DNA from 4 places in the Streptomyces sp. NPDC037288 genome. Region 2 is predicted to be linked to each of the others. Evidence: riboswitches for the same ligand, from Rfam matches in the RefSeq annotation. Region 2 holds a riboswitch; each other region holds the start of a gene.
The links. Region 2 has a riboswitch for cyclic di-AMP ahead of ACZ7GZ_RS17615 (transglycosylase family protein). Riboswitches for the same ligand answer to the same signal wherever they lie in the genome.
Positions count from the first base shown of each region.

Region 1 (6,895 bases), on a different contig from region 2:
TCGGCCGAGGAGCCGTCGCCGGAGCCCTTGGCGGCCCCCGAGGCCAGGCTGCTCTCCAGGCCGCCCAGGTCGGGCAGGCCGAGGTCGGTGCTGACCCGCACGGTGCCGGACAGCTGCTGCACGTCCGACTTGGCGATCTTCTCGATGAGCTGCTGTGCGGTGATCCTGGGCAGGTCGGGGTCACCGGAGGCGGCGAGCGCCGGGACCAGCCCGATCGTGGCCGCCGCCACCCCCACCACCGCGACCGGGACCGCGTAGCGGGCGGCCTTGCGGCGTCCGGCGCGCGGAGCTTCCTCCTGCGCGGCGTCCACTGCGTCGTCGGTTTCGTACGGTGCCATGTGTGCCTTACCTCCGTCGTCGGCGGCGGCTGTCCCCACGCTGGTCCACCAGTGCCGCCATTCTCACCCGAATCGGTGAGGAGTGGTGATGTCCGTGGTGTCCATCTCACCAAATCGGCCATGAGGAAGCGTCAGACCTCGGAGCCAACTCCGTGTACGCCTGCGGTATGACACGTAGGGGCCGCGGCTCCCCCGACCCGTAGGGGTCTCACCGGAACGGAGGGGGCTGTACGGGGGCATGGGCATCGGAGCGGCAGGTGCCGGGCGGGTCCGAGCGACCGGGAGGACGGGCATCCGAGCGACCGGGAGGACGGGCATCCGAGCGACCGGAGGGGACGGGCATCCGAGCCACCGGAGGGGACGGGCATCCGAGCCACCGGGGGAGGGATGTCTGCGGCGGACCGTGCATCGCACCGGGCCGTACCGGTCGCACAGGCTCCGTACGGCCGGTCGCCGCCGCGAGACGTGGCCCCGTGGGACGGCCGGGGTCAGCCGGCGCGGTGCACCACCGCGTCGCACAGCTCCATCAGCGCCGCCTTGGCGTCGCACTCCCGCAGCGGCGCCAGCGCGGCACGGGCCTCCTCCGCGTAGCGGACGGTGTCCCGGCGGGCCTGCTCCAGCGCGGGGTGGGCGCGCAGCGCGGCCAGCGCCTCGGCGTGCCGGGCGTCGTCACTGAGGTCGGAGTCCAGCAGCCGGCACAGTGCGATGTCCTCGGGCAGCCCCAGCCGGGCCGCCCGCTCACGCAGCCGCAGAACGGGCAGCGTCGGAATGCCCTCGCGCAGGTCGGTGCCGGGGGTCTTGCCGGACTCGTGCGAGTCGGAGGCGATGTCCAGGACGTCGTCGGCGAGCTGGAAGGCGACGCCGAGCCGCTCGCCGTACTGGGTGAGCACGTCGACGACCGTCTCGGCCGCGCCGGACATCATCGCGCCGAACCGGCACGACACCGCCACCAGCGAGCCCGTCTTGCCGCCGAGCACGTCCAGGTAGTGCTCGACCGGGTCGCGGCCGTCCGCGGGACCGGCGGTCTCCAGGATCTGGCCCGTGACCAGCCGCTCGAACGCGAGGGCCTGCACCCGGACGGCCTCGGGGCCGAGGTCGGCGAGGATCTGGGAGGCCCGGGCGAACAGGAAGTCCCCGGTGAGGACCGCGACCGAGTTGCCCCAGCGCGTGTTGGCGCTGTCCACGCCACGCCGTACGGCCGCCTCGTCCATGACGTCGTCGTGGTACAGCGTGGCCAGATGGGTCAGCTCCACCACCACGGCCGACGGTACGACACCCGGCGCGTAGGGGTCGCCGAACTGGGCCGCGAGCATCACGAGCAGCGGCCGGAACCGCTTCCCGCCGGCTCGCACGAGGTGCTGTGCGGCCTCCGTGATGAACGGGACCTCGCTCTTGGTGGCCTCGAGCAAGCCTTCCTCGACAGCCGTCAATCCGGCCTGGACATCGGCTTCCAGAGCCTGGTCCCGCACGCTCAGCCCGAACGGCCCGACGACGGTCACGAGGGGTCTCCTGTCTGCTGGTGTCTGCTGGCGATTACACGGTTTGTCGATAGGTCGCTGCCATCACTCGAGTCAGCGTATCCGGTCCTCTTTCGATCACCGATAGCGCCCACCGGTCCAGCCTGGGAGGTATCAGGTCATGACCGGGATACTTTTGATCAAGTAATAGGAACGTATATTTATCGACTTAATAGGAATCCGTCCGCTTTGTCGCAAGCCGAGAGGCGAGCGGAGTAATACCTCCACCCCCCTCCCCCGGAACAACGACGGGCGCCAGGTCGCAGGTTCCACCGTTCAGCCGATCCACCCGAATCCCCCATGTCCGACTTGAAGCACTTTGCTATTTCGTGAGTTGGGTCACGGGCACCCGTCGGCACCCCATTGGCCCCGGTTCCCCTTCCCGCCTTGCCCCGCTGGCGAGTTGAGGGTTGGCGAGCGCAAAGGATCAAGCACCTCATAGTGCATAGATCAAGGTCAAACAGGACGTTGTGTGAATCCGGTACTTGTTCCCGACATGTGCTCTCGCATACGTTCCGGGCCGTCGGGCGGACGCCGAATCCTGCCGCCGCCCGCATAACCATCCACGGACCCATTCGTATGGCAGGAGCGGGGGACCCAGGTAAGCGCCGGACCGGACGACACCCGTCGCGCCGGACCGGCTAGGGGTGAAGCCGTGCCTTCCCGGGCACGGCCGGGCACCTCCCCGCCCGAACCCGACAGCTCACCCCGCAGGCGTTGGAGAGGAACTTCCCCATGCCTGCTGCCGCTCAGCACCGCCGTACCCGGAACAACCGCCTCGTCCGCGCCCTCGCCGCCGCCGGCACCGGTGCCGCCGTCCTCGCCCTGCCGCTCATCGGGGCGACCAGCGCCTCCGCCGCGACCCCGGCCGCCACCACGGTCTCCACCACCCCCGCCGGTTACCCGAACACCCTTGACGGCTGGATCCGCGAGTCCCTCGCGATCATGGCTCAGAAGGGCATCCCGGGCACCTACAACGGCATCTACCGCAACGTCATGCGGGAGTCCTCCGGCAACCCGGCCGCCATCAACCTCTGGGACTCCAACGCCGCCAAGGGCATCCCGTCCAAGGGCCTGCTGCAGGTCATCGACCCGACGTTCAACGCGTACCACGTGGCCGGAACCTCCTTCAACATCTACGACCCGGTCGCGAACATCACCGCCGCCTGCAACTACGCGGCCGCGCGGTACGGGTCGATCGACAACGTCTTCGGCGCGTACTGACAGCTCCGCGGACCGGCAGCACGTCACCGGCCCGCCCGGTACGCCCCCCACCTGACGGAAGGGGCGCGCCGGGCGGCCACCGTGCGTCCTGCGGGCCCGCGCCGGACGGCCGCCTACTGATGGGCCGGTCAGTCGGTCGGAAACAGTCCTTCGAGGACGGCGGCGATGCCGTCGTCCTCGTTCGACAGGGTGATCTCGTCGGCCACCGCCTTGAGTTCGGGGTGCGCGTTCGCCATGGCGACCCCGTGTCCGGCCCAGTCGAACATCGGGATGTCGTTGGGCATGTCGCCGAACGCCAGGGCCTCCTGCGCGGCGATCCCGAGCCACTCGGCGGCCAGCGCGAGGCCGGTCGCCTTGGTCACCCCGGACGGCTGCAGCTCCACGGTCCCCGGCCCCGACATGGTGACCGTCGCCAGCGAGCCCACCACCTCGCGCGCTACCGCCGCCAACTCGTCGTCGGACAGGCCGGCATGGCGCAACAGCACCTTGCTGATGGGCTCGCACCACAGGTCGTCGCGCCGGCCGACCCGCACCGCGGGCAGGGTCGGGTGCGGCATCAGATAGCCCGGCTCGATGAGCGTGAGCCCGTCGACGCCGTCCTGGTCGACGGCCGCGTAGACCTGCCCCACCTCGGCCTCGATCTTGCCGAGCGCGGTCTCGGCCAGCTCCCGGTCCAGCCGGACCGACCACAGCAGACGGCCGGACGCGGCGTCGTAGACCTGCGCGCCCTGCCCGCACACCGCGAGCCCCGTGCAGCCGAGATGCTCGAGCAGTGGCCGTACCCGCGGGGCCGGGCGGCCCGTCACCACCAGATGCCGGACACCGGCCCGCGCCACCCGCGCGAGCGCGGCGAGCGACCGGTCGGAGACGGTGTCGTCGCCGCGCAGCAGCGTTCCGTCCAGGTCGGTGGCGATCAGAGCGTACGCGGGGGAGGCGGCCATGATCAGAGAATACGGATACCTCGCCCCGCCGACTCATCTTGTCGTCCTGCGTACTTACGTACTGGTCAGCCCCAAGTGGCGCCCTCCGCCCCCTTGATGACGTGTCGGCCTTCCCGGAGGCATCAGCCGTGGGCCGCCGCCAGGTGTGCCGTCAGGCGCGGAGAGGCGAACTCCGTACCGCAGACGAAGCGCATCACCGGGCCGTACGACGACGCCGCCGGCAGGCCCGTGAAATACAGCCCGGAGACGGAGGAGACGTAGCCGGGGCCGAGTTTGGGCGTACCGCGGCTCACGGCGAGCCGGGTGCGCAGTTCGTGGCCGAGGAAGTCCATCGCCGCGATGTCGACGCGGTAGCCGGTGGCGGCGATGACGTGGTCGGCGGTGAGCCGCTCGGTGCGTCCGCCGTGTGTGCGGACGGTGAGGACGGGGCTGCCGTCCGGCGCCTCGGCGCCCACCACCCGCTCCACGTCCTGGACCAGCACGGCGCTCTGGAAGCGCTCGCGCAGCCACCAGGCGCCGAGCGGTCCGAGGACCCGGCGGACCAGGAAGTGGCGGGTGGTCTCGGGCAGATAGCGGTAGGGGTGGGGGTAGTGGCTGAGCGCCCACAGCGACCAGGCCCGGCCGAAGGGGGACTCGGGGCGCAGCTTCGGCTGGTCCCAGGGCGGGGCGCCGAAGGCGACCCGGCCGCGGCCACGCGCGACGACACGCACGCGTGCCCCCGCCTCGGCGGCGAGCGCGGCCGTCTCCAGCGCGGACTGGCCGGCGCCGATCACGATCAGCTCCTTGCCGGCGAAGCGGCCCAGGTCGTGGTGCTGGGAGCTGTGAGAGACCGGGCCCGTGGGCGCCGGTCCGTCGGCCGCGGCTCCCGCGAGCTCCGCCGGGAGGTGCGCCAGGCCGGACAGCCCGGTGGCGACGACGACGGCACGCGCGGTGAACAACTCGCCCGAGTCCAGCTTCAGTTCGAAGCCGCCGCTCTTGTCGCGGTCCACGGAGACGACCCGCACCCGCTCCAGGCCGGGGATCAGTTTCTGCTGGAACCACTCGCCGTAGGCGATGAACGTCTCCACCGGGATGATGTCCTCGTCGGTCACCAGGCGGCGGATCCCGGCCGCGTCGCAGTAGTCGGCGAGGGTGTGACCGGGCTGCGGGCAGTCGAGGTTGGAGGCGGCGGGCGTCGACTTCAGGAGCATGCCCTCGGGCATGTGGTCGCGCCAGCTGACCATGGGGTCGCCGAAGACGCGGACGGGGATGCCGCGCGCCCGCAGATGGGCGGCGGTGGACAGGCCGAAAGGCCCGGCCCCGATGACTGCAACCGGTCGAGTCACGAAGTCCCTCCCCAGGACACGGTGCGCCACGCTTGGTGGCCTTGCCTACTTCGTGGATGTGCTGCTGCCGCGGCGGTTGGTCCGCCACAGCTGATAGAGGTGCTTCGCGCCCGGACGCACGAAGCGGGCGAGCATCGTGAGGAACGGCAGCGGGTCGTCACCCGCGAGCCAGGCCAGCTCCGTCCCGCTCGCCTTCGCCGGCGCGTGCGGCGTCGTATAGCCGCTGCGGCGGTAGGCGAGCAGGGCGGGCAGGTCGATGTTCTCCACGATGTAGCGGTGGCCGGCGCGCTGCTCCCCCTCCGGAACGGGGCGGCCGGTCAGATTCAGATGCATGGCGCGTACGACGTCCACGCCCGACTCGTTCTCGAAGAGGCGGAACTGGGCGCCCACGCGGGGGTTGAAGTCGAGGAGCTTGTACTGTCCGTCGCGCCGGTCGAAGCGCAGGTCGAGGTCGATGATGCCGCTGTAGCCGATCTGCTTGATGAAACGTGCGGCGAGGTCCGCGAGTTCCGGGTTGTCGACGACGTACGCGTTCGCCGTCATGCCGGCGTGCGGCGGCCAGGAGCGGACCTTGACGCCGGTGAACAGGGCGAGGGGGCTGGAGTCCTGGCCGAAGCAGGCGTGCACGATCCAGTCCTCGGCCTCCTCGCGCGGCAGATACTCCTGGAGGATCACGCCCGGCCGCGCCCCCCAGTCCCGGGCGAGGGTGAGCAGACCCTCGCGGGTGGCGATCCTCGTGGTGCCGCCCACCGCGGGACGGGTGCGCCGTACGAACGCCTCCCGGTTCTTGGCCACCACCGGGAAGCGGGCCGTGTCGGCGAAGGCGACGACGTCGTCGTACGACTCGGGGAACGCCGACGCGGGACTCGCGATGCCGTGCTCCACGCACAGTTCGTGCAGGCCCTGCTTGCTGGCGAGCCGGCGCGGCAGGACGGGGTCGACACGCGGGAAGAGAAAAGATCCGGCCAGCTCGTCCTGGTGTTCCGCGATCAGTACGGCGGCCTCCTCGTCGGTCGGGACGAGGACGGTGGGGCGGCCGATACGGCGGCCGATGCGCAGCAGGCCCTCGACCAGGCGGTCCGGGTCCTCCGCACCGGTCGTCGGCCATACGAAGGCCTTCTTCAGATAACGGGAGGAGGCCGCGGGCGTGTACGCGTCCTCGGTGATGGCATACATGGGCACGCCGAGCCGGCCCAGGCTGCGGATCGCCCCGACGCCGCCGTGGTGCAGCGGGTAGTCGCCGAACTTGACGATCAGTCCTGGTACGTCCCGGTCCGCCTCGAACGGCAACCCGACGGTGTCTCCGGCCACGGGTCCCCCCACGTGTCCCCCCAATGGAACGGACCCACCCCGTCCGCGTCCCCAAAGGACGCTAAGCCGGAATTACCGCCTCCGACAAGGCTTATCCGGACATTGCGAACTCTTTAGGCAGGGTACGAGCAACCTTTCGAAGCTTCTTCGACACACACCTTCGGACATCCCCCGGGCGCCACAGGAGGCACTGCCCAAGACAGGCATCCCAGCCGTAACGTGTGGCGCGACCACATGGA
Region 1 covers NZ_JBVJVY010000008.1:78,566-85,460, reverse strand. Annotated here, with positions in the region: gene ACZ7GZ_RS12250 (LolA family protein) at 1-338, opposite strand, end outside; gene ACZ7GZ_RS12245 (polyprenyl synthetase family protein) at 827-1,837, opposite strand; cyclic di-AMP (ydaO/yuaA leader) riboswitch at 2,414-2,587, shown strand; gene ACZ7GZ_RS12240 (transglycosylase SLT domain-containing protein) at 2,591-3,079, shown strand; gene ACZ7GZ_RS12235 (HAD family hydrolase) at 3,208-4,020, opposite strand; gene ACZ7GZ_RS12230 (FAD-dependent oxidoreductase) at 4,143-5,345, opposite strand; gene ACZ7GZ_RS12225 (carboxylate--amine ligase) at 5,391-6,635, opposite strand.
Region 1: another riboswitch for cyclic di-AMP. It lies ahead of ACZ7GZ_RS12240 (transglycosylase SLT domain-containing protein); the one in region 2 lies ahead of ACZ7GZ_RS17615 (transglycosylase family protein).

Region 2 (6,895 bases):
AAGCTTTCTGTCGGTTACGGCCAAAGGCCGGCGTTACTGCTCACTGGTCGGAGGCGTCGGACTTGTCGACCCCGTCCCAGACGTTCGCGTACCAGGGCCGGTGGGCGGCCCGGAGGTCGGTGCGGGACTGCTGGGCCGCGCCCGGGTCGACGACCACGTACCCGGTTTCGCCGGGCTTCACATAGTGCAGCCGGCGCCGGATCTGCTGCTCGGCGTAGGAGTCGTCCTGCCAGCGTGCCTTGAGGTCGCGCAGCTGCTCGACCCGCTTGCGGGCCTGCTCCTGCTGGCGCTGGAGGTCGGCGATCTCCGCGCGCTGGGAGACGTACTGCCGCATCGGGTAGGCGAGCGCGACGATCATCGAGCACAGCACCAGCGCGAGCAGCGCCGCCCGGCCGGTGAGCCGGGAGCGGCGGGCCTGCCGCTTGGTCTGGGAGCGGTAGACCCGGGCCGCCGTCTGCTCGCCGAGCAGCCGCAGCCTGGTCGCGGTGGAGAAACGGTCGCGGTCCTTCACGGCCATGTGGCTCTCCGCCTCCCCTTGCCTTGCGCGTCACACGTGCGTACGTCCCCGGACACGGTACGGGACCGGGTCCGGGGACGTACGTATGACTGGCTAATACTTAGCCCGGGTTGCGTCAGCCCTTGGAGACGTCGATGTGGCCGCGGAAGCGCGGGAAGGCGCTGCGGCCCGCGTACACGGCGGCGTCGTCGAGGATCTCCTCGATGCGCAGCAGCTGGTTGTACTTGGCGACACGCTCGGAGCGGGCCGGGGCGCCGGTCTTGATCTGGCCGCAGTTGGTGGCGACGGCCAGGTCGGCGATGGTGACGTCCTCGGTCTCGCCGGAGCGGTGGGACATCATGCACTTGAAGCCGTTGCGCTGGGCCAGCTCGACGGCGTCCAGGGTCTCGGTCAGCGAGCCGATCTGGTTGACCTTGACGAGGAGGGCGTTGGCGGTGCCCTCCTCGATGCCACGGGCCAGCCGCTCGGGGTTGGTGACGAACAGGTCGTCACCCACCAGCTGGACCTTGTCACCCAGACGGTCGGTGATGACCTTCCAGCCGGCCCAGTCGTCCTCGAACAGCGGGTCCTCGATGGAGACGAGCGGGTAGGCCGCGACGAGCTCCTCGTAGTACTCCGTCATCTCGGCGGCGGAGCGCTCCTTGCCCTCGAAGAGGTACTTGCCGTCCTTGTAGAACTCGGAGGCGGCCACGTCGAGGGCGAGGGCGATCTGCTGGCCGGGGACGTAGCCGGCCTCCTTGACGGCCTCGAGGATGAGGTCGAGGGCCTCGCGGTTGGAGCCCAGGTTCGGGGCGAAGCCGCCCTCGTCGCCGAGGCCGGTGGACAGGCCCTTGCCCTTCAGGACCTTCTTCAGGGTGTGGTAGACCTCGGTGCCCCAGCGCAGGGCCTCGGAGAAGGACTCCGCGCCGATCGGGGCGATCATGAACTCCTGGATGTCCACGTTGGAGTCCGCGTGCGAGCCGCCGTTGAGGATGTTCATCATCGGCACCGGCAGCAGGTGCGCGTTCGGGCCGCCCAGGTAGCGGAAGAGGGGGAGGTCGGAGGCCTCGGAGGCGGCGTGGGCGACGGCGAGGGAGACGCCGAGGATGGCGTTGGCGCCGAGGGAGCCCTTGTTGTCGGTGGCGTCCAGGTCGAACATGGCCTGGTCGATCAGGCGCTGCTCGGTGGCGTCGTAGCCGACCAGCTCCGGGCCGATCTGCTCGATGACGGCGAGGACGGCCTTCTCGACGCCCTTGCCCTGGTAACGGTTGGGGTCACCGTCGCGCAGCTCGATGGCCTCGAAGGCGCCGGTCGAGGCGCCGGACGGGACGGCGGCACGACCCGTGCTGCCGTCGTCGAGGCCGACCTCGACCTCGACCGTGGGGTTGCCTCGGGAGTCCAGGATTTCCCGGGCTACGACGACGTCGATGGACGGCACGAGCATCTCCTTCTTGGATGTGACGCTGGAAGTGCGGGGCTTGCTGCCTTACGGCTGTGCCTTGCGACTAGAGCCTAACCGTCTCCGGGGGATCGGCCACCGACCGACCGCCCCGTGGACGGGGAGGCACACGCAGACGGTACCCATTGTTCATGAACGGAACAAAGGGTGGATGCAGAGGGCACGCACATGGGCACGCGCACGGGCGCGCGGGGCGCGCGCAAAAGACCCCGCCCCGGCGCGTACGGGGGAACACGCGCCGGGGCGGGGAGCCCGTGGGGACGGGGGCGGGCCTGAGTGCCGCTGCCGCTTACTTCAGGTGCAGCTGCTGGCCCGGGTAGATGAGGTTCGCGTCCTCGACGATGTCCTTGTTCAGCTGGAAGAGCTTCTGCCAGCCGCCCTGGACGTGGTGCTCGACGGCGATGGAGCTGAGGGTGTCACCGGTGACGACCTTGTACTCGCCGTCACCCTTCTTGACCTTCTTGCCGGTCGGGGTGGTGACGGTCTTGCTCTTGGCCGGGGCCGTGCGCTCGGCGGAGCGGGAGGCGGCCTGCTGGCCGGAGCGCGTGGCGGTGCTGGGCGCGGTGGTCTTCGACGAGGTGGTGTTCGAGGGGGCGCTGGGCGCGGAGCCGTTGTACGCGGCGCCCGACAGGCCCGTGCCGCAGACCGGCCAGGCACCCTTGCCCTGACCCGCGAGGACCTTCTCGGCGACGGTTATCTGCTGCGCCTTGGTGGCGAGGTCGGCGCGCGCGGCGTAGGCGGTACCGCCGTACGCGGCCCAGGTGGAGTTGGTGAACTGCAGGCCGCCGTAGAAGCCGTTGCCGGTGTTGATGGACCAGTTGCCGCCCGACTCGCACCGGGCGACCGCGTCCCACTCGGAGGCGGTGGCGGCGGAGGCGTTGCCGGCCGCCATCAGCGGGGCGGCGACGGCTGCGCCGGTGACACCGGCGAGCGCGATGACACGGGTGGCCTTGGACGGACGACGGTGCTTGCCCTTGCCGGAAAACAGCATGGATCGATCCCCTCACCGACGCCTGCGAGGTGAGCTGTCGGGTTCGGGCCGGTTGAGTTGCCCGGCCGCGCACTCGCTCTCGCGAGGCGCGGCTTCACCCCCAGCCGGTGCCGGCGTCAACCGCCGGATCCGGCACTTACCTTGGGTCCCCCGCTCCTGCCTGCGGCGCTTGACGCGACGACTGTTCCCGGGCAACCGCTGGCAGGATTCGGCGTTGCGACTGCCGGGGCTCGTGGTGACGAGCGGTCCTGACCGTAGACACGTGATCGAGGGAATTTCAAAGACGATCAGGGCTTCTGAGACTCATCCCACACTTTCACCGAAACGGACATCAGCGGCGAAACGGGGCGTCAACTACCGCTGGTTTTCGCCCTCTTAGGAACCGATTTCCAGGGTCTGACCGGCGGTGATGTGGTTCGGGTCGGCACCGATGACGCTCTTGTTCCCGTCGTAGAGCGCGTGCCATCCGCCGTCGACGCCCAGGGAGTCGGCGATGGAGGCGAGGGTGTCCCCCTCGCGGACGGTGTAGGCACCCGCCGTGCGACCGGCGTGACGGCCGGAGGAGGGGGTGTTCTGACCGTTTGTCACCGTTTCGTCCGCACTCCCACCACGGTGACGTCCGCCACTGCTGAGCGTGCCGGTGTCGACCAGGCTCCACGAACCGGCGGACTGCTGGTAATTGTCCGATTCGTCGGTACCGGGCGTTGCCGTCGGCGAGCTGCCCCCGTCCTGGGAGCCGCCACCTCCGGTCGAGCCGGACTTGCCGGTCTTGTCGGACTTTGGGGCGCTGGTTCCGGTGGAGCCGCCGGTCGCGTCCGGGGTCTTTGCGGCGTGGTGGCTCCGCTGCGGAGCCGGCGTGGTGCTCGAGCCCGAGGAGGAGTCAGGGGCATCAGAACCGGAGGAATCCGAGCCGGAGGAACCGGAGGCGGAGGAACCGGGGGCGGAGTTGGAGCCGGAGCCGGAGTTGGAGCCGGAGCCCGGGTCGGAGTGGGAGCCGGAACCGGGGTCGGATGCCGATGACTCCGGCAGACCGGCCGAGCCGGAGGTGTCACCCGAGCCGGAGGTGTCGCCGGAGCCGCCGACGCCGGTGTCGACGTCGACCGAAGCGGAGTTGGAGGTCAGACCGGAGAGCAGGGCGCAGGTGGCCCACGGCTTGGTGCCCTGGTCGGCGAGGATCTTCTCGGCGACGGCTATCTGCTGCGAGCGGCTGGCCTGGTCGGCGCTGTCGGCGTACTGCGTACCGCCGTACTTGCCCCAGTCGTCCTGCGAGATCTGCAGGCCGCCGTAGTAGCCGTTCCCGGTGTCCGCGCTCCAGGAGCCGCCGCTCTCGCACTCGGCGACCTTGTCCCAGGTGGTGCCGTCGGCCGCGTTGGCGCTCGCGGCGCCGAGCAGCGGGATGGCGATGGCGGAGCCGGTCACTCCGGCCGCGACGAGGAGGGCCGGAGCCTGACGGGGGCGACGGTGACGACCGTTCCCGGAGAGCATGCGGAAGCCTTTCGTGCGACAGCAGGACCGGCGCGGCGCACTGGAATCCGTCGCCACGCTGATGGGTGAACGTATCGGCAGACGATCACTTGTCACAAGTTAATGCCGCGCAGATCACGTGAAGATCACAAAGTTGAACGCCCTTCATGTTCCCCGTCGCCCGGCTGCGCCGGCGGCCGGTGTGAACTCCACGGGCAGGGTGCGCAGGCCGCGCATGATGAGCCCGCCGCGCCAGCGCAACTCGTCCGGATCCACGGCGAGCCGCAGGTCCGGCAACCGGGTGAGCAGGGCGGCGAGCGCGGTCTGGCCCTCCAGCCGGGCGAGGGGCGCGCCCAGGCAGTAGTGGATGCCGTGGCCGTAGCCGAGGTGCTGGTTGTCGCGGCGGGCGAGGTCCAGCACGTCCGGGTCGGCGAACCGCTCCGGGTCCCGGTCGGCCGCCGCGAGCACGACGAGCACCGGGTCCCCCGGCGCGATGTCCTGGCCGCCGATGGTGAGCGGCTCGGTGGCGAACCGCCAGGTGGCCAGCTCCACCGGCCCGTCGTAGCGCAGGAGTTCCTCCACCCCTGTCTCCAGCAACTCACGTTCCCCCACGGCCAGGCGGTCCTGGAGCCGCGCGCGCTGCTCGGGGTGGGTGAGCAGGGCGTAGGTGCCGTTGCCGATGAGGTTGACGGTCGTCTCGAAGCCGGCGAACAGCAGGATGAACGCCATCGCCGCGGCCTCGTTCTCGGTGAGGTGCTCGCCGTGGTCGGAGGCCCGGATGAGGCCGGAGATGAGGTCCTCGCCGGGCGCGGGCTCGGCGGGCAGCGCCTCGCGCTTCTTGTGGATCAGCTCGGCGAGGTAGCCGCGCATCTTCTTGACGGACCGGGCGACTCCGCCCCGCGGCCCTCCGCCGTGCCGGATCATCATGCCCGCCCAGTCCCGGAAGTCGTCCTGGTCCTCGCGCGGGACACCGAGCAGGTCGCAGATGGCGTAGATGGGCAGCGGGAAGGCGAACTCGTGGATGAGGTCGGCGGAGCCCTTCTCGGCGAACCGGTCGATGAGGTGGTCGGTCAGCTCCTGGACCCGGGGGGCGAACTCGGCGACCCGGCGCGGGGTGAACGCCTTGCTGACCAGGCGGCGCAGCCGGGTGTGGTCCGGCGGGTCGATGTTCAGCAGATGGGTCATCAGCTCGGCCTTGCGCTCGCCCGGGATGCCGGTCTTGCCCCTGGCGTGCGCGGGCTCGTCGTGATGCGCGGGGTTCTTGCTCAGCCGCTGGTCGGCCAGGGCCTGCCGGGCATCGGCGTACCGGGTGACCAGCCAGGCCTCGACCCCGCTGGGCAACCGCGTCCGGTGCACCGGCGCGTGCGCGCGCAGCCAGGCGTAAGCCGGGTAGGGGTCGGTGGCGAACTCCCAGGTGAACAGGGTGGGAGCGGAGTCCGGGGTGGAGTCGGGGGCGGTCTGGGGGTGGTGCTGGTCGGTCACTCCCCGACCGTATCCGGACTCGGGTGGGCCTCCGCGTCCCGGTGGCCACCGCGCTCCGCGCGTATCGCTTCCGGCGCGACTCCCTCCGCCTCCCGGACCGCGTCCCGGTACGCGCGCGCCGCCGCCCGCAGGGCCGCCTCCGGGTCCACGCCGTCCGCCTCGGCACGGACCGCGAGCGCGAGCAGTTCGTAGCCGATGCCCTCGCCGCGCGGCAGGCGGACGTCCAGGCCCGCCGTGCGGGCGCGGGAGGCGAGCTTGGCGGCGAGGGCCAGTCCGGGCTGGCCGAGCGGGACGCCCTCCGTGACCGAGGTGCGCCGCTTCTCCTCGGCCTTGGTGCGCAGCCAGTGCTCCTTGACGTCCTCCGGCGTCTCGGCCTTCTCGTCACCGAAGACATGCGGGTGCCGGTGGACGAGCTTGGCGACGATGCCGCCGGCCACGTCGTCGACGGAGAACGGCGCGTCCGGGTGCTCCTCGGCGATCCGGGAGTGGAAGACGACCTGGAGCAGGACGTCGCCCAGCTCCTCGCGCAGCTCCTCCCGGTCGCCCGCCTCGATCGCCTCGACCAGTTCGTACGCCTCCTCCAGGCCGTACTTGGCCAGGCCCTCGTGGGTCTGCCGGGACGACCAGGGGCATTCGGCGCGGATGCGGTCCATGACCTGCACGAGGTCCAGCAGACGGGCGCCGGGCAGGTCGTAGGAGGCCGGCAGCAGCTCCAGCTCCGGCATGGAAACGCGGCCGGAGCCGGCCAGCCGGGCCAGGCCGTCGGTGAGCGCGGGCTCTCCCTCGCCGGTGGCCACGACGACGACGGTCCGCCCGCCGGCGCAGGCGTCGACCAGCTCCTGCGCGGTGGGGGACGCCTCCTCCACCGCGGTCCCGGCCTCACGCAGATACGGCAGCTGCGGATGCGCCCCGTCCGCGCACAGCACGGCGTCGGCGGCACGCAGGGCCTGCCAGGCGGGCCAGGACAGCAGGCCGGGGGCGACACGGTGGCTGGTGGTGAGCA
Region 2 covers NZ_JBVJVY010000013.1:89,461-96,355, reverse strand. Annotated here, with positions in the region: gene ACZ7GZ_RS17625 (FtsB family cell division protein) at 41-517, opposite strand; gene eno (phosphopyruvate hydratase) at 633-1,940, opposite strand; gene ACZ7GZ_RS17615 (transglycosylase family protein) at 2,245-2,946, opposite strand; cyclic di-AMP (ydaO/yuaA leader) riboswitch at 2,951-3,124, opposite strand; gene ACZ7GZ_RS17610 (transglycosylase family protein) at 3,322-4,431, opposite strand; gene ACZ7GZ_RS17605 (cytochrome P450 family protein) at 4,576-5,892, opposite strand; gene ACZ7GZ_RS17600 (nucleoside triphosphate pyrophosphohydrolase) at 5,889-6,895, opposite strand, start outside.

Region 3 (6,895 bases), on a different contig from region 2:
GGCTGAAGCCCGGCGCGATCGTGCACTGCGCGACCGACTGGGAGCCGTACGCCGAGCAGATGCTCGAGGTGCTCACCGCGCACCCCGACTTCGAGAACACGCAGGCGGACGGCGGTTTCGCGGCGCGCCCCGCGTCCCGGCCGCTGACCCGTTTCGAGGGGCAGGGACTGGACAAGGGACATGTCGTGAACGATCTGCTCTTCCGCCGCGTACCGCACAGCCAGGACCGATAGCGCGTACCGCATCGGGGCCGGTAAACGCTCCAGCCCCTCGCCCCGCCACCGTTAGGGTCGATGCCGTGGCCACCAGTCCTCCGTTTCCGACGTATCCCCCGGGCCCCGAGGGCCTTGTGCTTCACCATCCGCGCTGGTGGCAGCACAGGTGGGTGAGATACGGGACACTGATCACACTGCTGGCACTGTCCGGGCTGGTCATTCTCGCGCTGGTGCGCAGACAGACCGGTACGGAGGGGTTCCTCGTCGGGCTCGGACTGGCCGTGCTGCCCGTGCCGTGGCTCATAGCCGCCTTCCGGTGGCTGGACCGGGTTGAGCCGGGCCCCTGGCGGAACCTGGTCTTCGCCTTCGCCTGGGGAGCGTGCGCGGCGGCGCTGATAGCCATCGTCGCCAACAGCTTCGCGACCAAGTGGATAGCCACCGCGACCGCCGATCCGGCCGGTGCCGACACCCTGGGCGCCACCGTGATAGCGCCCGTCGTGGAGGAGTCCGCCAAGGCCGCCGCCGTCCTGCTCGTCTTCCTCTTCCGCAGACGTGACTTCACCGGGATCGTGGACGGGGTGGTGGTGGCCGGGACCACCGCCACCGGGTTCGCGTTCACCGAGAACATCCTCTACCTGGGTACGGCCTTCGGGACCGACCAGCTCAGCGGCGGCCGCGGCATCGCCTCCGTCACCGCCGCCACCTTCTTCGTGCGCATCGTGATGTCCCCGTTCGCGCACCCCCTGTTCACCGTCCTGACCGGCATCGGCTTCGGCGTCGCCGCGCTCTCCGCCGAGCGGCAGCGTGCCCGGCGGGTGCTGCTGCCGCTCTGCGGTCTGCTGCTCGCGATGAGCATGCACGCCTTCTGGAACGGCTCCTCCACCTTCGGCGAGTTCGGGTTCTTCGCCGTCTACGGCGGATTCATGGTGCCCGTCTTCGGGCTGCTGACCTGGCTCGCGATCTGGACGCGGCAGCGGCAGCTGCGGACCGTGCGGACGGAACTGCCGGCGTATGTGCTGGCCGGCTGGCTGGGGCCCGCCGAGCCGTGCGCGCTCGGGTCGATGCGGGCGCGGCGGGCGGCCCGTGACTACGCCCGCCACCACGCCGGGCGACCCGCGGCGCGCGCCGTGGCGCAGTACGAGGCGTACGCGACGTCGCTGGCGTCTCTGCGGCACCGGGGGCGCAAGGGGAAGGGCGGGGCCGAGTTCGTCGTACGGGAGCGGGAGCTGCTGGACGAACTGTGGAAGCGGAGGGATGTGGCTCGGCCGGCTCTGGAGTATGCGGCCGGGGCGACTGCTCCCGCGCGGATGCCTACGGCGTATTGGCCGGGGTACGGGTATCCGGCGGCGCCGTATCCCGCGTACAAGGCGCCGTATCCCGCGTACAACCCGTACCGGTCATAGACAGCGGCGGGAGAAGGTCAGCCGCCGCTGGCCCGGGAAGTTATGCCGACGCCTCCGTCAGCTTCGCCAGTTCGGTGTCCGTCAGCTTCAGGTCCGCCACCCCCGTCAGCGCCGGGAGCTGGGCCACCGTGCGGGCCGAGGCGATCGGGGCGGTGATCGTCGGCTGGGCGGCCAGCCAGGCGAGGGCGACCGTGGCGACGGGGACCTCGTGCGCGGCGGCGATCTCGTCCAGGGCCGCCAGGACCCGTCGGCCGCGCTCGGATTCCGCGTACCGCTCGGCCCGGTCCGCGCGGGCGCTGTCGACCTTGGCGCCGGGGCGGTACTTGCCGGTCAGGAAGCCCGAGGCGAGGGAGAAGTACGGCACGGCGGACAGGCCCTCGCGGGCGGCCAGGTCCTGCAGCGGGCCCTCGTAGGTCTCGCGGGAGACGAGGTTGTAGTGCGGCTGGAGGGCGACGTAGCGGGCCAGGCCCTCGCGGTCGGAGAAGTCCAGGGAGGCCTGCAGCCGCTCGGGGCTGATGTTGGAGGCGGCGATGTGCCGGACCTTGCCCGCCTTCACCAGCTCGTCCAGCGCGCCGATGATCTCCTCGACCGGCACCTCGGGCTTGTCGAAGTGGGTGTAGTAGAGGTCGATGTAGTCGGTGTCCAGGCGGCGCAGGGAGGCGTCGGCGGCGGCCCTGATGTTGGTCGCGGACAGGCCCTGGTACTCGGGGTGCTGGCTGACCTTGGTGGCGATGACGACGTCGGCGCGGTTGCCGCGGGCCTTGACCCACTTGCCGATGATCGTCTCGGACTCACCGCCCTTGTTGCCCTCGATCCAGGCGGAGTAGGAGTCGGCGGTGTCGATGAAGTTGCCGCCGGCGGCCGTGTAGGCGTCGAGGACGGCGAAGGAGGTCTCCTCGTCGGCGGTCCAGCCGAAGACGTTGCCGCCCAGGGAGAGCGGGAAGACCTCGAGGCCGGAGGAACCGAGTGTGCGCAGAGAAGTCATGCTCGACGTCAACACCGGCGGTGGATGATCGCATTCCACCGCCGGCGCCGATTTCACATGTTTCTCATGGCTGACACGCTCAGGGGTTGAGGCCCTTGTCCCGCAGCCAGGGCGCCGGGTCGATGCCGGCGGCCTGGCCGTCGGGGTGGACCTCGAGGTGCAGGTGCGGGCCGGTGACGTTGCCGGTGGCGCCGATGCGGCCGATGACCTCGCCGGTCGAGACCTTCTGGCCGACCTTGACGTTGATCGAGGACTGGTGGCAGAACCACAGCTCGGTGCCGTCGTCGAGGGTGAGGACCGTGCGGTAGCCGTAGGCTCCGGCCCAGCCGGCCTGGGTGATCGTGCCCCCGTGGATGGCCTTGATGAGGGTGCCGGTGGGGGCGGCGAAGTCGAGGCCGGTGTGGTAGCCGGAGGACCACATGGCGCCGGGCTGGCCGAAGGTGCCGGTGATCGTGTACGAGACGACGGGCAGCTGGTACTGCTTGGCCAGCTCGGCCAGCCGCTTGGCCTCGGCCGCCTTCTCGGCGTCGGCCTCCGCCTTCTCCTTGGCGGCGGTGGCCTTGGCGGCGGCGTCCTTCTCCGCCTTGGCCGCGGCGGCGGCGGTCTGCTTCTCGGCCGCGGCGAGCGCGGCGGCGGTGGCCTTGCTGTCGGCCTTGTTCTGCTGCTGCTCGGCCTGGGCCATGATCCGGTTGCGCAGGGCCTCGCCCGCGTCGGAGTCCTTGCTGTCGGCCGAGGTCACGCCGACGTTGCTGAGCGCGGTGGTGTCGGTGTGGTGCGCGTCGGAGGAGTCGTCGCCGAAGAGGTGGCCGACGGAGTCCAGGTCCGGCAGGGATATGGAGACCGGCGGCTTGCCGGTGTTGGCGCTGGCCATGCCGCCGGCGCCGACCGCGGCGAGCACGCCGACGCCGAGGACGGTGGAGCTGCGCGCGAAGCCGCCGCGCTGCTTGGCGACGCGGTGCCGGCCGCGGACCGGGGTCAGGGAGTCCTCGGTGGGGTTCCACTCCTCCCAGGGGCCCTCTTCGGCGCGGTAGGAGCCGTAGCCGAAGGTCTCGGGCTCGGCCGGCTCGGGCATGAACGGGGCTTCTGGGGCAGGGTGGTTGGACGCCACTCGGGCGTACTCCTTTCCTTCCTCCGCCTACCGGGTTAGCTGACGGGTTCGGAGCAGGAAGGTCTCCTACGCGCGTATACCGGTCACGGCATCCGCGTGATTCACCCCAAGGTGGTGGTTCCCCGGTTCCCTTGCGGGATTCGGCGCGTGCGCACGGAGCCGTCTCTTGTGACGGCTGGGACGACCGCGCTGCGTTATCGAACGTTAATAGACCTGCTGGTCACTTTCCAAGCCGTTCGACTTGATCATTAACGTTTTCCGGCCTGGACTTACCGGTCAGGAGCCCTCCAAAACGGGCGACTTGGCCGGCGTTCAGGAGTCTCGGGGTTTTTGATGGTGACTCAGATGTTATGCGGAGGGCGGTCGTCCGATCACTCTCGGTACAGACGATCTCCCCGTCGGGGCGGCCCGCGGGAAAGCGGTGTGCGCGCCGCCCTGCGGATGGGGTACTCTGGAGTCACAACGACGCGGGGTGGAGCAGCTCGGTAGCTCGCTGGGCTCATAACCCAGAGGTCGCAGGTTCAAATCCTGTCCCCGCTACTGAAGGCCCAGGGCCGGAATCCAGTGGATTCCGGCCCTGGGTGTTTTCAGCGTCCCAGCAGATGCATGTTCGGCGCCTTGGCGAGTCCCTCCAGCTCCGGCAGTACGACCACCTGTGCACCTCCGCCGACCAGGACCCCCGTCCCGTCGGCCGCGGAGACAAACGTGTCCGGCTCCTGCCAGGCCGTGACCACCCGCCGCACCCCCGCCCGCAGGATCAGCTCGGCACACGGCGCCGGCCGCGAGGCACGCCGGGCGCAGGGCTCCAGGCTGGAATACACCGTGGCGGCGGCCAACCGCGGATCCGCCGGATCGATCTTCGCCAGGGCCGCCTCCTCCGCGTGCACCACGGGGTCGCCGCCCTCCCGGGAATGCCCCCGGGCCAGCTCGGTACCGTCGGCGGCGACCACCACCGCGCCGACGCTGAACGCCGTCTCCGAGGGCGGGCACAGCGCGGCCAGGTCGCAGGCGGTGCGCAGCCAGTGGCGGTCGGCGGCGGTGGGGACCGGGCCGGCGCCGGGGGCCGTGGGCTCGTAGCGCATGAGGACCACGTCCTCCATGCGGCGGGTTTCGGCGAGGCGCAGCCGGCCGGCCTGGTAGGCGCCCGGCCCGAACAGGCGGGGGGCGGCCGGGTCGCCGACGAACAGCGGCGCGAGGACCAGTTGGAGCTCGTCGGCCAGGCCCTGCTGGAGCAGTTGGGTGTGGATCGTGCCGCCGCCCTCGACCATCAGGCGCCGTACGCCGCGCACGCCGTGCAGGTGGCCCAGCAGGGCCCGCCAGTCGAGGTCGGGGCCGAGCGGGACGATGTCGGCGGTGCCGCCGAGGAGGCGTGCGGCCTGTTCGGCGCCCTTGTCGGTCGTGTAGACGAGCTTGCCGCCGCCGGTGTGCCAGAAGTGGGCGCCGGGGTCGAGGTCGCCGGTGGCGGTGACGGTCACCTTCAGCGGGTACTCCGGCCTGCCCTCGGCCACGCGGGCCGCGCGGCGCTCGGCGGAGTTGACCAGCAGCCGTGGGTTGTCGGCGCGGATCGTCCCGGCGCCGACCAGGATGGCGTCGACGGAGGCCCGGACGGCGTCGACCCGGTCGAAGTCGGCCGGGCTGGACAGCAGGAGCCGTTCGGGGCCGGTGTCGTCCAGGTAGCCGTCGAGGGAGACGGCGGCGGACAGCAGCACATAGGGGTACGACATCGGCGCGCTCTCCCTGAAAAGTCAGACTTGGTTCAAGTTTGAAACAAACTTACACTGGCGGCATGACGACCCGCTGGCTCACTCCCGAGGAGCAGCGCGCCTGGCGCGCCTACCTGGCCGCCGCCCGGCTGCTGGACGACGCGATCGACCGGAACCTCCAGCAGACGGCCCGCATGCCGCATCTGTTCTACTCCGTGCTGGCCAACCTCTCCGAGGCGCCCGAGCGGCGGCTGCGCATGACCGATCTCGCCGAGACGCTGAAGATCACGCGCAGCCGGCTGACCTATGCGGTGACCCGTCTCGAACGGGACGGGCTGGTGCGCCGGGAGGACTGCCGCTGGGACAAGCGCAGCAGCATCGCCGTGCTGACGGACGAGGGGATGGCCGTGCTGGAGCGTACGGCGCCCGGGCACGTCGAGACCGTGCGCACCACCCTGTTCGACCGGCTCACGCCGGAACAGGTGGGGCAGCTGGAGGAGATCTGCACCGGGATCGCGAGCGGACTGCAGGGGGACGACAGCGCGCCCGGGGCGGAGGACGTGCCCTGGCGGCGCCGGTCGTCCTGCTCCTCCTCGACCCCGGGCCGCACCCCCTGAGTCCCGCCCGGCACACGGAAAGTGATTGCTTTAAGTTTTAAGCATGGGGTAGGGTCCCCGCGTACCGCTGCTTCAAATCTGAAGCACCTTCCCCGGAGGGATCCGCATGCCCGACACCACCGCCGCCACCCCGCGCGCCCGCGTCCGGGTACCGCTGCGCTTCCACGACGGCTACGGCGTCGACGCCGAACTCGTCACCTTCCACGGCCTGGCCGACGGCCAGGAGCATGTCGCCGTCGTCCTCGGCGACCCCGGCCCGGTCCCGCTGGTGCGCCTGCACTCCGAGTGCCTGACCGGCGACGTCTTCGGCTCGGCCCGCTGCGACTGCGGACCCCAGCTGCGCGAGGCGGTCGAGCGCATCGCCACCACCGGCGGTGTCCTGCTCTACCTCCGCCAGGAGGGCCGCGGCATCGGCCTCTACAACAAGCTCGACGCGTACGCCCTCCAGGACCAGGGCCTCGACACCTACGAGGCGAACGCCGCGCTCGGCCTGCCGGAGGACGCCCGCGACTACACCGCCGCCGCGCAGATGCTCGCCGCCCTCGGCATCGACGAGCTGGACCTGCTGTCCAACAACCCCGACAAGGCCGAGCAGCTGCGCGCGCTGGGCGTCGTCGTACGGGACCGGGTGCCGACCGGCGTCTTCACCACGGCCCACAACGTCCGCTATCTGCGCGCGAAGGTCCTCCAGACCCGCCACACCCTCCCCCTGGCCGAGCTGACGGGACTGACCGCGGGCTGAAACGCGGGCTGATGCGGGGCGGGCCGGGGGGCCGCCGGGGGGGGCCGACTACCCGAACCACTTCGCCCTCGTCCGCCACGTCCACGCCGAGGCCCCGACCATGTGCCACCGGAGGTCCTCAC
Region 3 covers NZ_JBVJVY010000061.1:3,825-10,719, reverse strand. Annotated here, with positions in the region: gene trmB (tRNA (guanosine(46)-N7)-methyltransferase TrmB) at 1-233, shown strand, start outside; gene ACZ7GZ_RS38075 (PrsW family intramembrane metalloprotease) at 299-1,618, shown strand; gene ACZ7GZ_RS38070 (aldo/keto reductase) at 1,659-2,603, opposite strand; gene ACZ7GZ_RS38065 (M23 family metallopeptidase) at 2,683-3,711, opposite strand; cyclic di-AMP (ydaO/yuaA leader) riboswitch at 3,721-3,867, opposite strand; tRNA gene ACZ7GZ_RS38060 (tRNA-Met) at 4,178-4,251, shown strand; gene ACZ7GZ_RS38055 (dihydrofolate reductase family protein) at 4,299-5,435, opposite strand; gene ACZ7GZ_RS38050 (MarR family winged helix-turn-helix transcriptional regulator) at 5,498-6,031, shown strand; gene ACZ7GZ_RS38045 (GTP cyclohydrolase II) at 6,138-6,773, shown strand.
Region 3: another riboswitch for cyclic di-AMP. It lies ahead of ACZ7GZ_RS38065 (M23 family metallopeptidase); the one in region 2 lies ahead of ACZ7GZ_RS17615 (transglycosylase family protein).

Region 4 (6,895 bases), on a different contig from region 2:
ACCTTTCCCGGGTCCACGGCCTCCCGCCGCCACTGCCCGTACTTGACGGCCTCGGCGAGGGCTCGCACGGCACGCTCGGCGGCGGGGTAGGCGGGGATGAGATGCGTGCCTTCGGGAGGGGCGGCGGGTGCGCTGGGCAGCCCGTCCGCCCCCGCGGTGCCCACCTGTTCCGCAGGGCGGAACAGGTGGGCACCGCCTGCAGTACCGGACGCCCTGTCAACGGCCTGAGGTGCCGTACTGGCCGCAGCCGACAACGCCTCGGCAAGCCCCCCAAGCTCCACATGCACCACCAGCACCGGCTTGCCAGGAACCGCAGCCGCAGCCGACCGCAGCGCCTCCGCCAACTCCGCGTCCCGCGGCGACGCTTCCCCGATGGCCGGTATCGCCGTCACCACGACGGAGTCGCACGTGTCGTCGGCCAGCGCCCGCGTCAACGCCCGATGGAAGTCCTCCGCGGTCGCCCCCGTCGTCAGATCCACCGGACGCGACGGCCGTAGCCCCTCGGCGAGACAGCGGTCGTAGGCCAGCACTCCCAGCGACTCGGAGTTCCCGAGGATCGCCACTCTCGGCCCCGCGGGGAGCGGTTGCCGCGCGAGCAGCAGTCCCGCGTCGACCAGCTCGGTGATCGTGTCGACCCGGAGCACCCCGGCCTGCCGCAGCAGCGCGGAGACGGTGTCGTGCGGCAGCCGGGTGGCCCGTACCGCGTGCCCCTGCGGCGCGGAACCGACCCCCTGCACCACGACCAGCGGCTTCGCCGCCGCCGTCCGCCGCGCGAGGCGTGTGAACTTGCGGGGGTTGCCGATCGACTCCAGGTACATGAGGGCGACGTCGGTCTCGGGGTCGTCGTACCAGTACTGGAGGACGTCGTTGCCGGAGACGTCCGCGCGGTTGCCGGCGGACACGAAGGTGGACACGCCCGTGACCCCGGTGACCCCTCCCCCGCGCCGGTGCAGCCGGGACAGCAGGGCGATGCCGATGGCGCCGGACTGGGCGAACATGCCGATGCGGCCGGGGCGGGGCATCTCCGGGGCCAGGGAGGCGTTCAGCCGGACGTCCGGTGCGGTGTTGATGATCCCGAACGCGTTCGGGCCGATGATCCGCATGCCGTACGCGCGCGCCTGCCGCACGAGTGCCCGCTGCCGCTCGCGCCCCTCGGGCCCGCTCTCGGCGTACCCGGCGGAGAGCACGACGAGCCCCTGCACCCCGTGTTCTCCGCATTCGGCGACCACGGCGGGCACGTGCTCGGCCGGTACGGCGACGACGGCGAGGTCCACCGGGCCGTCGATGTCCCGCACGGACCGGTGCGCCGGCACCCCGCCGGCCTCCTCGAGGTCCTCCAGGAAGGCCTTGTTCACGGCGTGCAGCCGGCCGCCGTAGCCGGCGTCCCTGATGTTGCCGAGGACGCTGCGGCCGACTCCGCCGGGGGCGCGGCCGACGCCGACGACCGCGACCGAGCCGGGCACGAGCAGCCGCCGTACCGAGCGGGCCTCGGCGCGCTGTTCCCGCGCGCGCTGCACGGCCAGGGAGCGGTCGGTGGGTTCGAGATCGAACTCCAGGCGTACGACGCCGTCCTCGAAGCTGCGCTTCTGGGTGTAGCCGGCGTCCGTGAACACCTTGATCATCTTGGTGTTGGCGGGCAGCACCTCGGCGGCGAAGCGGCGGATGCCGCGCTCGCGGGCGACGGCGGCGATGTGCTCCAGCAGGGCGGAGGCGACCCCGCGGCCCTGGTGTGCGTCCTGCACGAGGAAGGCGACCTCGGCCTCGTCGGCGGGGGCGGAGGCGGGCATGCCGTCGGCGCCGATGCGGTCATAGCGTACGGTGGCGATGAACTCGCCGCCGACGGTGGCCGCGAGTCCCACCCGGTCCACAAAGTCGTGGTGCGTGAAGCGGTGGACGTCCTTGGCGGAGAGCCTGGGGTACGGCGCGAAGAAGCGGTAGTACTTCGACTCGTCCGAGACCTGCTCGTAGAAGCTGACCAGGCGGTCGGCGTCATCAACGGTGATGGGCCGGATGCGCGCGGTTCCCCCGTCGCGCAGCACCACGTCCGCCTCCCAGTGGGCGGGGTACTGGTACCGGTCCTGCCGGTCCGCCGAGGTCTGCATGGGCCCCAGAGTACGGCTCGCGTACGACAACGGCGCGGGGCAGTCTGTGGAGAACGAGGAGTCGGACCGAGGCCGCGGTCCGACGACACGCGGGGCGGGACGAAGGTCCGCTCCGGGCATGCTTCACGATATGGGAAACTGGTCTAGACAACCCTGAAGACTGAAGGGCAGCAACACATGGCTGAGCGCCGCGTCAACGTCGGCTGGGCCGAGGGCCTCCACGCCCGCCCCGCCTCCATCTTCGTCCGAGCCGCCACGGCCGCAGGCGTCCCGGTGACGATCGCCAAGGCTGACGGCAACCCCGTCAACGCGGCCTCCATGCTGGCTGTTCTGGGTCTGGGCGCCCAGGGCGGCGAGGAGATCGTCCTCGCCTCCGACGCCGAGGGCGCGGACGCCGCCCTGGACCGTCTGGCCAAGCTGGTCTCCGAGGGCCTGGAAGAGCTGCCCGAGACCGTCTGAGCAAGGCGAGAAAGCCGCGCCACCCATTCCGGGTGGCGCGGCTTCCGCCTTTTCCGGACCTTGAATTCAGGGCGCACGGGATAGGGGCAGCGGAAATCCAGGACCACCGAATACCCCTTCTTTGTATACGGCTTCCGTGTTAATGCCGAAGACTCGACATGTTTACGGTGTGTTGCGAAGTCCTCACACGCTCGGCGGCCCGGGGGCGACGCAGCCGGTGCGCGGCCGTCGCACGCTCGGTGTGCAGCGCCGTGACCGCCCGCGCGCGCTCGCCGTCGCCGCGCGCCACCGCGTCGACGATGGCGCCGTGTTCCACCCAGGACTCCACCGGACTCGGCGGCGCCTCCACCGCGTACATCCAGGCGATCTTGTGCCGCAGCTGGATGAGCATCGCGGTCAGCGAGGGGCTGCCGCAGGCCTGGGCGAGCGTCTCGTGGAACCAGCCGCCCAGTGAGCGCAGATCGTCGCTGTGCCCCCTCCTGGCCCGCTCCTGACCGAGCCTGACCAGACCGCGCAGCACCTTGAGGTGGGCCTCCGTGCGGCGCTGGGCGGCCCGGGCGGCCCCGAGCGGCTCCAGGAGCATGCGCATCTCCAGCAGGTCGGCGGCCTCCTGCTCGGTCGGCTCGGCCACGCACGCGCCCGCGTGCCGGCGGGTCACCACGAAGCCCTCCGCCTCCAGGGTGCGCAGGGCCTCGCGGACGGGGACGCGCGAGACGCCGTAGCGGCGGGCCAGGACTTCCTCGGTGAGGCGGGCGCCGCGCTCGTGGACACCGGCGACGATGTCGTCCCGGATCGCCGTGCACACCGAGTGCGCCGGAATACGCATGACCGACCTCCGCCTTAATCCCCGTGAAACGTCGACGATGGACGCGTGTTCCGTGACTCTATTCCAATACCTCGGAAATTCCGACGGCGGGCCGGAATCCATGGATATTTTTTGGTCGGCGGGTCCGGCGTCCGTCCCGGAAAACAGCGAAAGCCCCGGCCGGTGCGGGCCGGGGCTGCGCGGGCAGAGCCAGGGGCGTCAGACGTCCACGCCGTGCTGGCGGAGGTAGGCGACGGGGTCGACGTCCGAACCGTAGTCGGGGGTCGTGCGGGCCTCGAAGTGGAGGTGCGGACCGGTGACGTTGCCGGTCGCGCCGGACAGACCGATCTGCTGGCCCGGCGTGACCCGCTGCCCCACCGTGACGCCGATCGACGACAGATGGCCGTACTGGGTGTACATGCCGTCGGCCATCCGGATCACGATCTCGTTGCCGTACGCGCCGCCCCAGCCGGTGGAGACGACGGTGCCCGCGCCGACCGCGTGGACGGGCGTGCCGCTGGCCGCGTGGAAGTCGATGCCGGTGTGCGAGCCGGAGGACCACAGGGAGCTGCTGGCCTTGTAGGCCGTCGACACGTAGGAGTGGGCGATCGGGGCGACGAAGGCGTTCAGACGCTTGCGCTCGGCCTCGCGGGCGGCGCGCGCCCTGGCCTCGCGGACCTCCTTGGCCCTCTTGGCCGCGGCCTCCTCGGCCGCCTTCTGCTCGGCGACCTGCTGCTGGGCGGCGGCCTGCGCGTCGATCTGCTCGGCTATGTCGTCTCCGACGCTGACCACCGGGGTGAGGCCGGTCTGCTCGGCGGTGTTCTCGGCGGCGAACGCCGCGGGCGCCGCGACCGTGCCGATGACGCCGGTGGTGGCGAGGGCCGCGACGCCGGCCGCCTGAGCGGTGGTGCGCTTGACCCGGCCGGGCTTGCGGTGCTTCCCGGTGGCGCACATGAACGCCATGAAGTGGCTGGTCCTTTCCTTCCCTCTCGCCTACCGGGTTAGCTGACGGGTTCGGAGCAGGAAGGTCTCCTACGGACCCCCTCGCTCACGCGCGGGCGCCCGATTCACCCCAGGGACGGTGGGTCCCCGGCTCCCCTGGCTCGCGCCGTACGGGGACTCGGCGATGGCTGTCCGGTGCCGCGGGTGCGGCGCACTGCCTGACGAACAGCCCGGACGACGCTACGGAAGCCTGCTTTCCCATCTCAAACGGATCCGGGCTTTTGTAGCGCATCCCACAGGGCAGACGGGCAACCTCCGCCCCAATCCGGACATCTGGTAGGTGGAGAGCGGAGCACGCAAGGGGCCCTGACGACCCGTCGGTCGTCAGGGCCCCACGCGTGTGTGCCGCTACTCGGCCGCCCGCGCGGTGACCTACTCGGCCGCCACCACGGTCACTTCGCCGATGCCGAGTGCCTCGACCGGCGCCTTGATCTCGGCGGCGTCACCGACGAGGACGGTCACCAGGCGGTCCACCGGGAAGGCGTTCACGACCGCCGCGGTGGCCTCCACCGTGCCCGTCGCGGCCAGCTGCTGATACAGCGTCGCCTGGAAGTCGTCGGGCAGGTGCTGCTCGACCTGGTCTGCCAGCGTGCTCGCGACGGCCGCCGCGGTCTCGTACTTCAGCGGCGCCACCCCGACGAGGTTCTGCACGGCCACGTCCCGCTCGGCGTCGGTCAGGCCGTCCGCCGCGAGGGTGCGCAGCACCTTCCACAGGTCCTCCAGCGCCGGACCGGTGTTGGGGGTGTCCACGGAGCCGCTGATGGCGAGCATCGAGGCGCCCGTGCCGTCCGGCGCGGACCGGAGGACCTGCCCGAAGGAGCGCACACCGTAGGTGTAGCCCTTCTCCTCGCGCAGGACGCGGTCCAGGCGGGAGGTGAGGGTGCCGCCGAGGCAGTAGGTGCCGAGCACCTGGGCGGGCCACACGCGGTCGTGCCGGTCGGGGCCGACGCGGCCGATGAGCAGCTGCGTCTGCACGGCGCCCGGCCGGTCCACGATGACCACGCGTCCGGTGTCGTCCGCGCTCACCGGGGGCACGGGCCGCGGCTCGCCCGGGGTGCCGGTCCAGGCGCCCAGGGTGTCACCGAGCAGCGCGTCCAGATCGGTGCCGGTGAGGTCGCCGACCACGACGGCCGTGGCCGTGGCGGGGCGAACGTACCGGTCGTAGAAGGCGCGTACGGCGGTGGCGTCGATCTTCTCGACGGTCTCCTCCGTGCCCTGGCGGGGACGCGACATCCGCGAGGTCGCCGGGAACAGCTCCTTGGAGAGTTCCTTGGCGGCCCGGCGGGAGGGGTTGGCCAGCTCGTGCGGGATCTCGTCCAGGCGGTTGCGGACCAGCCGCTCGACCTCGCTCTCGGCGAAGGCGGGCGCGCGCAGGGCGTCGGCGATCAGCCCGAGGCCCTTGGCCAGACGGGAGGCCGGGACCTCCAGGCTGAGCCGGACGCCGGGGTGGTCGGCGTGCGCGTTGAGCGTGGCGCCCGCGCGCTCCAGCTCGGCGGCGAACTCCTCGGCGGAGTGCTTGTCGGTGCCCTCGGAGAAGGCCCGCGCCATGATCGTGGCAACGCCGTCCAGGCCGGCCGGCTCGGCGTCCAGGGGGGCGTCGAGCAGCACCTCGACGGCGACGACCTGCTGACCGGGGCGGTGGCAGCGCAGCACGGTCAGGCCGTTGTCGAGCGCGGTGCGCTCGGGCGCCGGGAACGCCCAGGGACGGGCCTCGCCGGGCTGCGGCTGGGGGTGGAAGTCCATGGTGGCGAGCTCGGTCACTTGGCCGTCTCCTCGTTCTCGTTACCGGCCTCTACGGTCGCTTCCTGCTCCGGGTCCTCGGGGACGTCGGCGTCCGGGACCTCCTCCGGCGACTTCGGTTCGTAGACCAGGACCGCGCGGTTGTCGGGGCGCAGACGGGCCTTGGCGACCTCCTGGACCTCCTTGGGGGTGATCTCCAGGACACGCTTGACGGCGGTGAGGGCGAGCTGCGGGTCGCCGAACAGGACCGCGAACCGGCACAGTTCGTCGGCGCGGCCGGCGACCGTGCCGAGCCGGTCCAGCCACTCGCGCTCCAACTGGGCCTGGGCGCGCTCCATTTCCTCGGGCGTGGGGCCCTCCTCGGCGAACCGGGCCAGCTCCTCGTCGATGGCGGCCTCGATGACCGGCACCTCGACGTCACCGGAGGTCTTCACGTCCAGCCAGCCCATCGAGGGCGCGCCGGCCAGGCGCAGCAGGCCGAAGCCGGCCGCGACGGCCGTACGGTCGCGGCGCACCAGCCGGTTGTACAGGCGGGAGGACTCACCGCCGCCGAGGACGGTCAGGGCGAGGTCGGCCGCGTCGCACGCGCGCGTGCCGTCGTGCGGGAGCCGGTAGGCGGCCATCAGGGCGCGCGCCGGGACCTCCTCGACGAGGACCTCGCGCTTCTGCTCGCCGATGACCTCCGGCAGGGAGCCGTCACGCGGCGCGGGCTTGCCGTCGTGCGCGGTGATCGAACCGAAGTACTTCTCGATCCAGGCGAGCGTCTGCTCGGGGTCGATGTCGCCGA
Region 4 covers NZ_JBVJVY010000012.1:35,068-41,962, forward strand. Annotated here, with positions in the region: gene ACZ7GZ_RS16565 (bifunctional acetate--CoA ligase family protein/GNAT family N-acetyltransferase) at 1-2,102, opposite strand, end outside; gene ACZ7GZ_RS16570 (HPr family phosphocarrier protein) at 2,280-2,561, shown strand; gene ACZ7GZ_RS16575 (GntR family transcriptional regulator) at 2,701-3,387, opposite strand; gene ACZ7GZ_RS16580 (M23 family metallopeptidase) at 3,586-4,329, opposite strand; cyclic di-AMP (ydaO/yuaA leader) riboswitch at 4,342-4,502, opposite strand; gene ACZ7GZ_RS16585 (M16 family metallopeptidase) at 4,741-6,129, opposite strand; gene ACZ7GZ_RS16590 (M16 family metallopeptidase) at 6,126-6,895, opposite strand, start outside.
Region 4: another riboswitch for cyclic di-AMP. It lies ahead of ACZ7GZ_RS16580 (M23 family metallopeptidase); the one in region 2 lies ahead of ACZ7GZ_RS17615 (transglycosylase family protein).